DNA from 3 places in the Brevibacillus borstelensis genome. Region 2 is predicted to be linked to each of the others. Evidence: riboswitches for the same ligand, from Rfam matches in the RefSeq annotation. Region 2 holds a riboswitch; each other region holds the start of a gene.
What was found. Region 2 has a riboswitch for S-adenosylmethionine ahead of V5G20_RS02685 (BMP family lipoprotein). Riboswitches for the same ligand answer to the same signal wherever they lie in the genome.
Positions count from the first base shown of each region.

Region 1: another riboswitch for S-adenosylmethionine. It lies ahead of V5G20_RS25825 (sugar ABC transporter substrate-binding protein); the one in region 2 lies ahead of V5G20_RS02685 (BMP family lipoprotein).
Region 3: another riboswitch for S-adenosylmethionine. It lies ahead of V5G20_RS11340 (homoserine dehydrogenase); the one in region 2 lies ahead of V5G20_RS02685 (BMP family lipoprotein).

Region 1 covers NZ_CP144922.1:5,381,435-5,386,682, reverse strand. The annotation lists gene V5G20_RS25835 (S-layer homology domain-containing protein) at 1-351, shown strand, start outside; gene V5G20_RS25830 (phosphotransferase family protein) at 595-1,533, shown strand; SAM riboswitch class I at 1,599-1,720, shown strand; gene V5G20_RS25825 (sugar ABC transporter substrate-binding protein) at 1,850-2,875, shown strand; gene V5G20_RS25820 (sugar ABC transporter ATP-binding protein) at 2,952-4,436, shown strand; gene V5G20_RS25815 (ABC transporter permease) at 4,438-5,248, shown strand, end outside.
Region 2 covers NZ_CP144922.1:560,877-566,124, reverse strand. The annotation lists gene V5G20_RS02690 (ABC transporter ATP-binding protein) at 1-752, opposite strand, end outside; gene V5G20_RS02685 (BMP family lipoprotein) at 837-1,868, opposite strand; SAM riboswitch class I at 2,072-2,186, opposite strand; gene V5G20_RS02680 (methyl-accepting chemotaxis protein) at 2,276-3,748, opposite strand; gene V5G20_RS02675 (NAD(P)/FAD-dependent oxidoreductase) at 4,038-5,248, opposite strand, start outside.
Region 3 covers NZ_CP144922.1:2,428,328-2,433,575, forward strand. The annotation lists gene V5G20_RS11335 (saccharopine dehydrogenase family protein) at 1-812, opposite strand, end outside; SAM riboswitch class I at 1,440-1,551, shown strand; SAM riboswitch class I at 1,655-1,769, shown strand; gene V5G20_RS11340 (homoserine dehydrogenase) at 1,855-3,105, shown strand; gene glpK (glycerol kinase GlpK) at 3,207-4,700, shown strand; gene V5G20_RS11350 (extracellular solute-binding protein) at 4,941-5,248, shown strand, end outside.

The sequences.
Region 1 (5,248 bases), 750 kb from region 2:
CGCGATACGCCTCAGCAGTTCAAGGAAACGCAGCTTCGCCAGAAAAACATCGTCAACCTCTTCCTCACCGCCGCCAATCAGGCGTATGTCCAGAAGGACCCGTCGCGGATCGGGCAGTTTTTCAGCAAGGACGCCCAAGAGTCACTGGAAGAGATCGCTCCGCTCCCTCTGCATGATTACAGCGGCAGCCTGGTGGTCAGGAAAGATGACAGCAATCCGAAGCGATTGTGGGTGACAGGAAGCTATCAGCATACGCTGACAGGAAATTATCAGGTGGAATACTCTTTGGAACAGGAAGAATCAAGCCCGTATGGCTGGAAGATCGTAAGAGTAAATTACCAGCAGAAGTAGTTGGGAATTTGTGGGGGGGATTGGGTCAGGCGCTGGCTTTAGCAGTTGCAGTCCAGGTGAAAAATGCAATGGCTGCACATCCAACTAAAGCGATAAACAGCGATTGACCCGTAAAGCGAGCAAAAGAAGCGGACGGCCCATTCGAGAGCTGTCCGCTTTTCATTTTTCATCTTCTGCGGGAAACCGGGATGATTTGATCACGGGGATAGCGAATATTCCGGAAAAGGCAAAGGAGAGGTGCAAATGACAGAATCAACGGAAAGGGACTGCTTTCAAAGATTGGTTCAAAGGCTTGAACCCCAAAGCAAGCTGGTTCGCTCCTGGGAGTTGAAAGGCGGTGTCTCAGCGCAGGTGACGGCGCTTGAAATCGAGCAGCTTGACGGCAAAAGGAGAAAAGTGGTTGTGCGCCGGCACGGTGCGGCAGACATTGCACAGAATCCCCATGTGGCGGCAGATGAATTCAAGCTGATGGAACTCCTGAAGTCTGTGGGGGTGGCCGCGCCAGTGCCATTTTTCCTGGATCAATCAGGCGAGATTTTTTCCACGCCGTACGTCGTGATTGAATACATCGAGGGAAAGACTGAGTTCACTCCTGCCGATGTGACCGACCACGTTTTCCAGCTAGCTGCGCAGCTTTCCAGGATTCACAGTGTGGACGTCTCGAAGCTGGATTTGTCCTTTTTGCCCAAACTGGAGAAGGCATGTACCGAGAAAATCGAAAAACGGCCGGCAATCACAGATGAATCGCTGGGTGAGGGACGCATTCGGGATGTGCTGGAGGCAGTCTGGCCATTGCCTTCGCGGAATCCATCCGTACTGCTGCATGGAGATTTTTGGCCAGGAAATGTAATGTGGAGGGACGGACAGCTTGCTGCAGTGATCGACTGGGAGGACGCGCAGCTCGGAGATCCGCTCGCGGATGTTGCCAACGCCAGACTGGAGATTCTGTGGGCATTCGGCATCGAGGCGATGCTTCGTTTTACCGGTCGCTATCAATCCTTGACGAAGTTCGATTTTACAGACCTGTCTTACTGGGATCTGTTCGCAGCTTTGCGCCCGGCTTCCAAAATATCCGACTGGGGACTCGATGCGTCTACGGAACAAAAGATGCGGGAGGAGCACAGTTGGTTTGTCGCCCAGGCATTTGAAAAGATAGGGACAGGGAAGGGGAAAAAATCCTAGTTGACAGGTTTGAAAGCAGCCATTATATTCTGTATATACAAAAGGTTTTGATATGAGAATATGAACTCTTATCCAGAGAAGGCTGAGGGACTGGCCCAATGAAGCCCGGCAACCTAGCGCAAAGGAACACGTTTCTTTTGAGCCAAGGTGCTAACTCCTACAGGTAGCGATACCTGACAGATGAGAGGCGAAAATCCGCTGATTTAAGCCTCTTTCATCTGGAAAGAGGCTTTTTTGATGGAGCAAATGGATGTCGATTCCGGTTCAAAACCGCAGAACAGCGTACCGTGTTACTTTAAAAAGGGGGTTTTCCGATATGAAAAAGAAGTTTAGTTTGATTGGATCGCTTATCCTTTCTGCGTCTCTTTTGCTGACAGCTTGCGGCGGGGGCAACAGCGCGTCTTCCGGAAACGGCGGAGCGGGTGGCGGCTCCGGCGAGAAAGCAAAACGGATCGCGCTCGTGATGCGGCAAAACGTAGGCACATTCTCGGCTCAGTACATTGCCGGCGTCAAAGCCGAAGTAGAAAAGAACGGCGGAGAGCTGACTGTTTTCAACGCAGATACCGATCTGTCCAAAATGGCTTCCAACCTGGATGCGGCGGTCAACCAGCGTTTCGACGGCATTCTGATTGACCACGGCACTGCAGAAGCACTGCAGCAAGGAGCAGAAAAGGCTGTGAAGCAAAACATCCCGCTCGTGCTGTTTGATACAGACATCAAGCTTCCCGGGGTTCCGGTAGTAGAGCAGGATGACCAGAAGCTGGCTGAGCTTAGCCTGGAGAAGCTGGCTGAAGATACCGGCGGCAAAGGAAACATCGTGAAAATTTGGGTGGCTGGCTTTGCACCGATGGAAAAACGCCAGATCACGTACGAAGCCTTTTTGAAGAAATATCCGGATATCAAGGAGGTTGCCGCTTTCGGCAGCGCCACCAACAACACCGCGCTGGATACGCAATCGCAGATGGAAGCCATTCTGAAGAAGTATCCAAACAAAGGAGATATTACAGCGGTCTGGGCTTCCTGGGATGAGTTCGCCAAAGGAGCGACCCGCGCCATTCAGCAAGCCGGCCGTACCGAGATCAAAGTATACTCGATCGATTTGAGCGACGAAGACCTGCAGCTCATGCAGGATCCCTCTACCTCGTGGGTAGCGACTGCAGCGGTAGACCCGGGCAACATCGGACGGATTCAAGCCCAAACCGTCTTCAAAAAAATCAACGGCGAGCAGGTGCCGGACAGCGTCAAACTGAATCCTGTGCTGGTCAAGCGAGACGATTTGCCGACGGACAAGAAAATCACGATGGGAGATCTCTCCCAGTACGTGAAAGAATGGGGCAAGTAATCCTGCATAGATGGTGTAGCGTAATCCCGTTGATCATCCATCAACGGGATTCTTCCTTAATAAGGGGGGACAGAAAATGACGACTTTGCAGATGAACGGCATCATGAAGCAGTTCTCTGGCGTACCCGCGCTCCGTTCCGTCGATTTCGAAGTGAAAGCGGGAGAAGTTCACGCTCTGCTCGGAGCCAACGGAGCGGGGAAGAGCACGCTGATGAAGATTTTGACGGGAGCCTATGTGGCGGACGGAGGCTCCATTGTGATTGATGGCAGGGAGGCCGCGATCCAGTCGCCGCAGGATGCCAAAGCGCTCGGGATTCAATGCGTCTATCAGGAAGTGGATACGGCGCTGATCCCGTACCTCAGTGTAGCGGAAAACATATTGCTCGATCGCCAAATCCAAGCAAAGGGCTTGATCAGCTGGCGCCGCTTGTATGAAGAGGCGGAAGCGATTCTCGCAAGGTTTGGCTTTTCCATTCCTGTGAAAAAGCAGGTGGAAGCCTGTACGCTGTCCGAAAAGCAGCTGATCCTGATCGCCCGGGCGACGGTACAGCAGGCCCGATTCATTATTTTTGACGAACCGACAGCTCCGCTCAGCAACACGGAAACAGAGCGGCTGTTTCAGATCATCGAGCAGTGCAAGCAAGCGGGGTTGGGCATTATCTACATCTCCCACCGGCTGCCGGAAATTTTTCAAATCTGCGACCGGATCACCGTCATGCGCGATGGACAACGGATCTCTACCAAAGAGACGGCGGACACAACGATGGACGAGGTCATCGCCGCGATGCTGGGCAAGACATTCTCCGAGGAGTTCCCGAAGACCCAGGTGCCGATCGGCGAGACCATCCTGGAAGTGAAAAACGCCAGAGGAGGCAAGGTTCGCCGAGCGGACCTGCATGTGCGCGAGGGAGAAATCGTCGGTGTCGTCGGCCTGGTTGGAGCAGGGAAGACGGAGCTGGCACGTCTGCTGTTCGGCGCGGATGAGTGGGAGGATGGCAAGCTGATTGTAAACGGCAGGGCTTTGCGGCTTCGCACGCCGAAAGAGGCAGTCCAGGCGGGGATCGTCCTCGTGCCGGAGGAGCGCCGCAAGGAAGGGATATTCGTAGAGGAGTCGGTCGCCCGCAATCTGTCGGTGGCTACCCTGGCCAAATGGTCGCCAAGGGGCTTTGTGAAGCAAAGACTGGAGTCGGAGCAAGCCGAGAAGATCGTCCGAAAACTGGGGGTAAAGACAGCGGGCATTCGTCAGCCTGTCGGCCACTTGAGCGGGGGAAACCAGCAGAAGGTCGCTATCGGAAAATGGCTGGATACGGATGCGCGCATCTTTATGTTCGACGAGCCGACGAAGGGTGTGGACATCGGGGCGAAAAGCGACATTTACCGCCTGATCGGCTCGCTCGCCGCGGAGAAAAAAGGCATCCTGTATTTTTCCTGCGAGTTTCCCGAGGTGCTGGGGATTGCGGACCGGATCCTCGTCATGTTCGAGGGACAAATCGTAAAAGAGCTGAGCCGGGAAGAAGCGACCCAGGAGTCAATCATGTATTACGCAAGCGGGGGTGAATAAGATGGAAGCAAAAAAATACAGCTTGTTTGATTTTGTTTATAAATACGGAACAGTTGCCGTGATCGCCATCGTCATCCTGCTTTTTAGCCTGACCAATCCTTATTTCTTTACCTATGCCAACATCACGGATATTTTGCGCTCCATCTCCATCGTCACATTTGTGGCCGTCGGTGTTACGTTTTCCTTGATTGTCGGCGGATTCGACCTGTCTGTCGGTTCGACCGTCTCCTTGACTACCGTTGTCTCCGCATCGATGATGGTCTGGTACGAACAAGGAGCGGTCGCGACATTGACGGTTCCGATCGTTCTGGCCGTTCTGGTGGGCTTGATCAACGCGCTGTTGGTCGTGAAGATTCGGATTCCCGACCTGTTGGCGACCTTGGCGATGCTGTACATCGTAAACGGCGTCCATATGACCTATTCAAAGGGCTACTCGATCTACGCCAATATGCCGATGGAGGACGGGACGACTGCTCCGGGCAAATTTCAGGAATGGTTTCTCTGGCTGGGGCAAGGCGAGATTCTCTCCGTACCGGTGCCTGTGCTGCTTACCTTTTTGCTGGTGGCGGTCACGCATATTTATTTGACCTATACGAGACAAGGGCGCATGCTTTATATGACCGGAGGGAATGTGGAAGCGGCACGGCTCTCCGGAATACCCGTGAACCGGTACCGGACGCTTGCTTACGTGCTCTCTGCCCTGTTTGCCGGACTCGGAGGGATGCTCTTGGCTGCGCGAATCGGAACCGGTCAGGTGAGCAGCGGAGGCTCCATGCTGATGGATGCGGTGGCCGCGGCGTTTGTCGGTTTCT
Region 2 (5,248 bases):
TCCAGGCGGACCCGGTCACTGAGCTGCTGAAGCTCGCGGCCTACCATCATACGGGCGAGGTCGTCCGCATTGGTTTCGCTTCGGGAAACGGTTCCGGTCACGCGCCCCCCGCGCAGGACAGTGACCCGGTCTGCCACCTCCATGACCTCCTGGAGCTTGTGGGTAATCAAAATGACGCTTTTGCCGCTTTCGGCCAAATGGCGGATCGTCTGCAGCAGCTCCTTTACCTCCAGCGGCGTGAGCACCGCAGTCGGCTCGTCCAGCACGATAATATCTGCACCCTGGTAGAGCACCTTCAGGATTTCTACCCGCTGCTGCTCCCCTACGGAGCAGCTGGATACCTTGGCGTTCTCGTTGATCGGTATCCGGTATCGCTCACTGAGCGAGCGGACTGCACTCGCCGCTTCTTTTCGCTGAAACAGCCCTTTGCTCTGCGGTTCGTAGCCGATCACGATATTTTCCGCAACGGTAAAGTCGGGAAACAGCATGAAGTGCTGGTGAACCATGCCAATCCCGTGGCGGATCGCATCCTCCGGGCCGCGAAAGACGACGGGCTTGCCATTTACTGCGATCTCTCCGGCAGTGGGCTGCTCCATACCGTACAGCATGCGCATCAGCGTGGTTTTGCCCGCTCCGTTCTCGCCGACGATCGCATGGACCTCCCCCTCTTTCAACGTAAACGAAACGTTGTCATTGGCGGTAAAATCGCCGTAGCGCTTGGTCATGCCCCGCATTTCCAGTCGGTTCTCCACCTTTTCCCCCTCCCTCTTTTGTCTTCCCGGTAGAGCAGGAAACCGACTACGCTCATGTAGCCGGTTTCCGAATCAGCGCTCTCGCTATTGTTTCAGCGGGTCTGTCACGGTTCTCGTCCCCGCGACGATCTCATCCTTGATCGCCTTTACCTTGCTGACGACTTCTTCTCCAATGAACGGGTTCAACGGAGTCGGGCTGTCATGCGTAACGTAGGTCACGCCGACGCCGTTCTCCTTCAGTCCGTAGGCGACGACACCCGGCTTCAAGCTGCCGTCCACAAATGCCTTCACCGTTTCATACACAGCGGAGTCCGTTCCTTTCAACTGGGACAGGACGATATGCTCAGGGTCGATGCTGGTCCGGTCAACGTCTTGTCCGGAGGTGTAGAAGCCTTTTTCCTTGGCTGCTTCAAACACGCCAAGATCTCCTACAGCCGCTGCGCCGTAAATAAAGTCCGCTCCTTTGGAAGCCTGCAGCAGCGCCAGCTCCTTCGCTTTTGCCGGGTCGCTGAAGCTGCCGACGTAGTTGATCTGCACTTCTGCGTTCGGGTTGGTCGCCTTGAGCCCTTCCTGAAAACCGACTGTCCATTTTTTCAGGATCGGAATGTCCATTGCTGCGACGATCCCTACCTTGTTGCTTTTGGTTGCCAAACCGGCAGCCGCTCCGACCAGGTATGCAGCCTCTTGCTCGCGGAACATGACACTGCGGACGTTGGGCAAATCAACTTGCGTATCGATGATGGCGAAGGTGCGGTCAGGATTTTCTGTCGCTACCTTTTTCAGCGCATCCTCGGCTTCAAAGGAAGACGTGATGATCAAATCGTATTGCTCGGCCACTGCCACGCGGATATTTTCCTCGATAGCCCCATGGTCTGTGGATTCAATCGTCTTGACATCCACCCCGAATTCCTGGGCGGCTTTCTTCGCTCCATCGTCCATCTGCTGGAAGAACGGGTTAACCCCGATTTTCTCGGGCAGCACCAGCGCGATCCGCTTTTTCGCTGTTTCTTGTCCGCCTGTCTGGGCTTGTCCCTTGTCTTCGGGGGCGCTGCTGTTTGTCGAGCACCCGGCAGCCAGCACAGCAAACGTTGTTAATGCCAAAAGCAATTTTTTCATGGTGTCCTCTCCTATCACTAGTCCGCACAACAATATTCGTTTTTATTATATACACACGAAAGAAGTGCGTTTTTTTATGAGCATAAAATAATTAAAACACGAATAATATTATATTATTTAAAATTAATATTCGCCAATAACCTCCTTTGTACAAAGAAAAAACTCTTCCCGGAGGAAGAGTTTGCGGTATATCGCCAACCTCTTCCTCATCTCTCAAAATCCAAATGGATTTTGTAGGAATTGGCACCTTTCTGTGCACGTGTGCACAGTGGTTGCCGGGCTTCATCGGGCCAGTCCCTCCGCCGCTCTTGATAAGGTAAGGTGAAACTATTTAATTGATATTGAATTCATTCTAGCAGATCAATTGAAAAATGCAATTCTTTTTTCTGCAATTTCAAACATTACGATTATCGCTGAAATGATTGCTGCAGCTTTGTCGACAAGGCGTTCAGCTCGCCGAGCTCCTCGGTAATCTCCCGCACCTTTTGATGCTGGTTCTCCGCCGTCGCAAACAATTCCTCCAGGTTGGCAACAGACTCCTCGGTGACCGCTGTAATCGTAGACATCTCGGCCGCCACTTCCCCGGAGCGCATTTTCACGCGATCCATGCTCGTCCGCACATGCTCTACGGCCTCGAGGAACGCTTCCATGCCTGCACGAACCGTCTCGATAGACGCCACTGTCTCTACCGCCAGCTCCTGCCCCTTTGCTACCGACACTTCGCCCGTGCTCATATGCTTCACCGCATTTTCACTTTCTTGATGCAGCGACTGCAAAATTCCGGCGATCTCCTGCGTAGCCGTCGCGCTTTGCTCAGCCAGCTTGCGCACCTCGTCCGCCACGACGGCGAAGCCCCGGCCGTGCTCACCCGCACGAGCCGATTCGATCGCGGCATTGAGCGCGAGCAGGTTCGTCTGTGTCGCGATCTGGTTGATCGTCTGGACGATTTCCTCGACCTTGTTGGCTTGCTTGTTCAGCTCGCGGATCGTCGAAGACGCCACATTGACCGCCTGAACGATTTGCTCCATTTGCTCGGAAAGCTCGCTCATCATGCTGATGCTTCCTGCCAAGCGGCGGCTGTTCTGATCCGCTTCCGCCTTCATGACGGCCGCTTGCTCGTTGACAGTCACAATTTCCTGGTCGATCGACTGCACTTCTTCCTCGATTTTGACAGTGGAATTGGCTTGGGATTCCATTCCGGTCGCCACTTCCTTGAAGGCGACCATCATCTCGTCCGTGTTGCGCCTTGTCGTCTCGGCATGCTCATGGACATGCACGGATGTGCGCTCCACCTGCTCTGTTACCATCTTGATATTCCGCAGCAACTCTTCCAGGCGCTGCTCTTTGTTTTCGGCTTCCCGTCTCGCGCTGTCCGCTTTTGCAAGCGACGCTTGTCCAGCCAGACAGAGATAGGTGAGCCCCGCGATCATCAGCACGAAAGCGACAATGCGAAGCAGCAAATTGACTTCCGAAAAATGGCCGTCAAACAACTGGTAAGAACCGGTGTAAAATCCGATTAATGTCGCCGCAACCTGCATCGCCCCCGCCGATACAATCAGCTTCCAGTCCAGATAGGCTGCCAAAAAGCCCAGGACGATGAACGCGAGAAACGAGATTTCCTGAAACGGTGTATAGTGGTCAAATGCAATCGAGTAATAGAGAAGACCAATTCCGACCAGATACCGGATCAAGTAGCTGTCCTTGCGAATGAAGTACAACGGAGAAACGATCAGTGTTGCCAGCAAGCCTGCGGAGGTGACCTTCCAGAAGTTCACATCCATCTGATACGCGATCCAGCCTGCAACCCAGAGATGATTCCATAAAATAAAGATCATAAAGCCTTCTTTGTTCGTCAAGGTGTTGCGGACCAACTGAAACATATGTACCCCCTCTTGCCTGTCGTACTTGCGAAATGCTCTTGATGCCATTATAGACTGAGAAAAGTCCCAGCGACTACGAATAATGTAAGAATGTGTGAAAAAAGTTCCATCATTCGACTGGTTCTGAAGATGCACAACTGGTCGTTTTCGGCCTCGCATGCTGGCCAAACAATCTGCTGTCGAATTTCGTACCCATGCCCGCCACTCCCCTATATGCAATGCAAAAGCAGGTGCCCCGCTGTCTGCTTGAGACTTTGGAGCACCTGCTTTTTCCGATTTATAGACTATGCTACTGCAACGATTTTTTGATGATATTACGGGCGATCCATACGCCTGCAGCCCCGGCCTGTGCCAGTCCGCGCGTAATGCCCGCACCGTCGCCGCCGCAGTACAGCCCTTTGATTTCCGTCTCGAACTCCTCGGTCAGCTTTGGACGGGCAGAGTAAAATTTGGCCTCTACGCCATAGAACAGTGTGTGCTCGGAAGCGATTCCCGGTGTCACCTTGTCCAGCGCCTCGACCATTTCGATCAAGCTTTTCATCGTATTGTACGGCAGAACCAGGCCCAAATCGCCGGGAACGGCTTCCTTGAGCGTCGGCTCCAAAAACCCTTCGCGGATGCGGGACTCGGTAGAGCGGCGTCCGCGCAAAATGTCTCCGTATTTCTGGACGATGACGCCGCCATTGGAAAGATCGTTGGCGCGTTTGCAAATTTCGCGAGCGTATTCGTTCGGCTTGTCAAACGGCTCGGTAAATTTGTGCGAAACGAGCAGAGCAAAGTTTGTATTCTGGGAGCCCAGCGCAGGGTCCTTGTAAGAGTGGCCGTTTGCCGCCATGACGCCGCTGTGGTTTTCCACGACGACGTGACCGGACGGGTTGCTGCAGAAGGTGCGCACCCTCGTCCCGACCGATGTGTTGAAGATGAATTTTCCTTCGTACAGATGCTCATTGATCTCGCGCATCACCACGTCGGACGTCTCGACCCGCACGCCTACGTCTACCTGGTTGTTGTACATTTTCAGACGGCGCTTTTTCAAAATCCCCGTCAGCCAGGCGGAACCGTCACGGCCGGGCCCGATCATCACGTTGTCGCTCAAATATTCCTCGCCGTTTTTCAGCACCACGCCTCGAACGCGGTGACCGTCCGCTTCCTTGACCGTCAGGATATCTTCGACCTCGGTCTTGAACATCATGTCGATGCGCGTTTTCAAGTATTCATAAATCGACTTGAGAATCTCCAGGTTTTGCTCCGTGCCCAGGTGGCGCACCTCAGCTCTCAGGAGCTTCAGCCCTGCTGCATATCCGCGCTGCTCGATGCTTTTGATCGTTTCGGTCGTCGGATCGGTAATTGCTGTCGTCGCACCGTGCTCCAGGTTGATGGAGTCGACGTATTTAATCAGATCCAGCACCTGGGATGGAGCCAAATAATCGGTCATCCAGCCGCCGAATTCGGTGGTAATGTTGAATTTCCCGTCGCTGTACGCGCCGGCTCCGCCAAATC
Region 3 (5,248 bases), 1.9 Mb from region 2:
TCTTCGTCGCTGTCCAGTCCCAGATAGCTCAGCACCTTGAGGGTATTCACAAAGTCGGGATGGAGGGCGTACTTGAAGTCCACGTATTTGCACCCTTTTGCGCGGCCAATCGTCTCGCCAAGAGTGGTCGCTTCTTCGTGCTCCACGTTGTAGCAGTCCAGCCAGCCGATCGGCTCGGGGAATTCGAACTCCTCTTTGTTGGCAAAGGGAGTAGGCAAGTATTGTTCACCCTTGTCAGCCGTCCAGAAGTTCGGTTTGGCCAAACACTCCTGAATGGCTGTCTGCGGACTGAAGAAGGAGCAGAAGCCGTCGTAGTCGACGACGGAATTGTCGCCGTCGCGAATCAAAATCTCATCGACTTCGTCCAACTGATCCACAGCGTACCGCGCCGCGATGTTGGAGAAGCCGGGGTCGCACCCAAGCCCCATGATTCCGAGAATGCCTGCCGCTTTGAATTTATCGGTCCAGGCTAGCTGCTTGCGGAGCCATTGCGGGCCGCTTGAAGCCGTGTCGATATAATGGGTTTTCGTGTTCAGGCACGCTTTCATCACTTCAAAGTTGTTTTCCGGCAAGCCGATATGCAGCAGTACGTCAATGTCAGTCAAAATAGATTGGACGCTCGATACATCGCGTGCGTCGACACGTTTTACCTGGATTTCCACATCCGTCTCCCGGCGCAGCTCGGCAGCCAGCTCTTCAGCCGGGCCGATCGATATATCTGCCAGCACCAGTTTTTGCAAATACTTCGATTTCACGATTTCACACGCGCTTACTTGTCCTACACCGCCAACTCCTAAAATAGCGACTCGCATAGAGTCCTCCTTCCATTTTTGGAAAACGTTCTATCTTCGCATTCGAAACAGCCATTTCTGCAAATGCAGATCGATCGTAGCAGGAAATACCGCGACTTGTGTCGCAACATCGATTGGTTCACGCGGACGAAGTCTCATCCAAACACCCTCCTTCTGCACACGGGCAGATCATAGTAGAAACCGAAGCTAAGTGGGACGATCGTGGATCAAAACAGGCAGCAGCCTACTCAAAAAAAGCACCTCCTTCCTGCTGAAAAAGTCAGAGTGGAGCGTCTTTTATTCATGTATATTCGACGCACCCGACGTCCCATGCGAATGGAAAGAGGGAATTATACTCTGACTTTTCTGAAAATATATGCAAGAATGATACCAAATGACCGGCTGCTTCCTGTGCAGTATGAAGGAGCATCGGCAGTACCATTATTCTCACTATTGAGAAAGCAAAAACCAAAACAAAGTGCTGGAAATGTCTGTTGGTGCGCCATCACCTGCATGAGAACACCTTATTAAAAATGAGAAACCTTTCTTTTCAAAAATGAAAGGAATCGTCCGAAGATGAAATGTCGGAAATATCTGGTTGACGGCTCAAACCGAATTCCTTACAATGTTGCCAACAGGAAAATACTGTTCTTATCCAGAGAGGCGGAGGGACTGGCCCGATGAAGCCCGGCAACCGTCACGCAGTTTGTGACAAGGTGCCAATTCCTGCAGGACTGATGACAGTCTTGACAGATAAGAAGCGGGAGTACGTCCATTCCGGATGCCAACCTTCTTCTTAACGGGAGAAGGTTTTTTATTTGTATGATCAAATGTTTTTGAGTTATCGCAACTTCATAACTTCTTTCTTATCCAGAGAGGTGGAGGGACTGGCCCGATGAAGCCCGGCAACCGTCACGCAGTTTGTGGCAAGGTGCCAATTCCTGCAAGACAGCAGCAGTATGTCTTGGCAGATGAGAAGGAGGCCCCCTGTAGCTCGCGAGCCTTCTTCTTAAACGGAAGAAGGCCTTTTTTATGTTTGAAATGAGAAAAAGAGGTGGAGTACATGAGTGCAAGTGTGGTAAAAGTAGGATTGCTTGGCGTAGGGACGGTGGGGGGCGGCGTCTTGAAAACGATCCGCTCTCAGCAGCAAAAGCTGTCGGACAGGTTGGGCAGACGTGTCGAGGTGGTCAAGGCGCTGGTCCGCAATGCGGAAAAGCAGCGGTCTGTACCGATTGAGAACAATCTGATCACGACCCGGTTTGAAGAAGTGCTGGCGTCAGACGTGGACATCGTCGTCGAGGTGATGGGCGGCGTCGAGCCGACATACGGCTATGTCCGTGCACTGATTGAAAAGGGCTGTCACATCGTCACCGCGAACAAGGAGCTGCTTGCCAAGCACGGAACGGAGCTGGTGCGGCTAGCCAATCGGCACGGCGTTCAGCTCGCGTACGAGGCCAGCGTAGCCGGAGGGATTCCGATTCTCGGCGTGCTGCGCCAGTTTCTCCGGACTAATGACATCGTATCGGTCAGCGGCATTTTAAACGGGACGACGAATTACATCCTGACGCGGATGGAACAGGAAAAGCTTCCCTACGCCGAAGTGCTGAAGCAGGCGCAGGAGCTGGGCTACGCCGAAGCGGACCCCGCCTCGGACGTAGAGGGCTGGGATGCCTTGTACAAAACGTACATCCTCGCCCAGCTCGTATTTGGTGAATCGCTACCGCTGCATGCAGCCGAGAGGCAGGGGATTGAAAAGCTGCACCTCGGACAGATCGGCCTCGCCCGCGAATTGGGGTACCGGATCAAGCTGCTGGCCAAGGCTTCCAAGGCCGGGGGCGGTCTACAGCTTTCCGTCCGTCCAACGCTTCTGCCGCTGGATCACCCACTCGCGCAGGTGCAGGATGCCTACAACGCCGTGCAGGTGTCGGGCAATATCGTCGGCGACCTTTTGTTCATGGGCAAAGGGGCAGGCGAGCTTCCGACAGCAAGCGCTGTGGTGGAGGATCTGGCCTATTTGCTGACCCAGCGCTTCACTCCTCAGCCGGTCTGGCAGGAAAGCGAGCCGGCAGGCAATCGGGAAGCCGGGGAGAAGCGGTGCTTTTGCTATCTGGAAAGTAAAGCGTTGCGGGGAACGCCTGATCAAGTCACGCATTTTTTGGATCGGGCAGGAGTTCTCGTGGAAAAACAGCGAATACAATATGACTGGGCGAGCGTCTTGCGCATCGGCATGATTGCCAGCGGTTTTGCAGAGGAGCACAAGAAGGCGCTGCACCGCGATTTCGGCATCAGGGCGGAAGTGTTTCCCGTGTTGTGAGCGGAGACGGCCCAATGCTTCGGGATATAGACCGCATCCGGTTTCACCCCTAATAGAGGAGAAAAAGGGTGCCCGTATCCCGCGGTAGAAGGAGGAAGCTCATGGATAAAAAGTATGTGCTCGCAATCGATCAGGGGACGACCAGTTCCCGGGCCATCTTGTTCGACAAGCAAGGAAGCATCGTCGGGATGGCCCAGAAAGAATTTCCCCAGCTCTTTCCCCAGCCAGGATGGGTAGAGCACAATGCCCTGGACATCTGGTCATCGGTCGTCGGCGTAATCGGCGAGGTTTTGGCCAGCCACAATGTTTCGGCACAGGAAGTGGCAGCCATCGGGATCACCAATCAACGCGAGACGACCGTGGTGTGGAACAAGCATACCGGAGTGCCCATCTATCACGCAATTGTCTGGCAGTCGAGACAGACAGCGGGAATTTGCGAAGAGCTCAAAAGCAAGGGATACGACCCATTGTTTCGGGATACGACCGGTCTGCTGATCGATGCTTACTTTTCGGGCACAAAAGTAAAATGGATTCTCGACCATGTGGAAGGCGCCCGCGCTTTGGCGGAGCAGGGCGACCTCCTGTTCGGAACGATTGACACGTGGCTGATCTGGAAGCTGTCCGGCGGCCGGGCGCATGTGACCGACTATACCAACGCGTCGCGCACACTCATGTACAATATTTTTGATTTGAAGTGGGACGATGAGCTGCTGGCTCTGCTCGATGTCCCGCGTGCGATGCTGCCTGAGGTGAGAAGCAGCTCGGAGGTGTATGCGGTAACCGACAAGGATTTGTTCTTTGGCGTCGAGGTTCCGATCTCGGGGGCTGCAGGAGACCAGCAGGCCGCTTTGTTCGGGCAAGCCTGCTTCGAGCGGGGCATGGCCAAAAATACATACGGCACCGGCTGTTTTTTGCTGATGAACACCGGAGAACAAGCCGTTCGCTCCGAGCATGGCTTGCTGACGACGATCGCCTGGGGCCTTGGCGGAAAAGTGGAGTACGCGCTGGAAGGGAGCATTTTTGTCGCAGGCTCTGCAATCCAATGGCTGCGGGATGGCCTGCGCATGCTCAAAACCTCGGCAGACAGCGAACGCTACGCAACGGCCGTGTCATCCACCGAAGGCGTCTATGTCGTCCCGGCTTTTGTGGGCTTGGGCACTCCTTACTGGAACAGCGAGGTCCGCGGCGCGATTTTTGGACTGACCCGGGGAACCAAAAAAGAGCATTTCATCCGGGCCACACTGGAGTCGCTGGCGTACCAAACCAGAGACGTGGTGGCAGCCATGGAAGCAGATGCCGGCATTCCGCTGAGCAAGCTTCGCGTAGACGGCGGTGCCGTAGCGAATCAGTTCCTGATGCAATTTCAAAGCGATATTCTCGGTGTCACCGTCGAGCGTCCGCGCGTACATGAAACGACGGCGCTCGGTGCCGCCTATTTGGCCGGGTTGGGCATCGGTTTTTGGAAAAGCAAAGAGGAGATTTCGCACAATTGGCAGGTTGAGCGCTCATTCGAGGCGAGACTGGAAGAGACGGAGCGCAGCAGGCTATATGCCGGTTGGCAAAAGGCTGTCCGGGCTGCGGCAGCATTTGTGTAAGCATTTTCATTGACAGTTATTGAAAACTATGGTTATACTTTAGAAAAGTTGATCGTGCAGCACGAAAACATACGGAAATACGGTTAGGCGGAGAAAACGGAGAAAACCCTTACCCGTAAACACATTCCTTTTAAGGGGAGGAGTGTGTTTATATACGTAAGGGTTTTCTTTTTATTCATTATCGTCAAACCTATTCGATCAACAGAAAAATGAACACGAATAGAAAGAGGGGTCTGACAAATGGTGAAAAAGTGGCTGAATGTCGTAGCGACCGCGGCGTTGTTGTCGACGGTGGCAGTAGCAGGGTGTTCCTCGGGGGATACGGGCTCATCCAGTACGGGCCAAGGAGAAGCTGGCGGGGGTTCGGGTGCCGCAAAAGAACTGGGTCAAATTGCACTCTACTCGCCTGAGACACCTGATATGACCAAAGAAATTGGTCAGAATTTTGAAAAGGCTTTCAAGGGCTCGACCGTTAACATTCAGTACGCCGGCACCAACGTTCTGGTGAACAAGATGATTGCCGAAAAGGACAATCCGATGGGGGATGT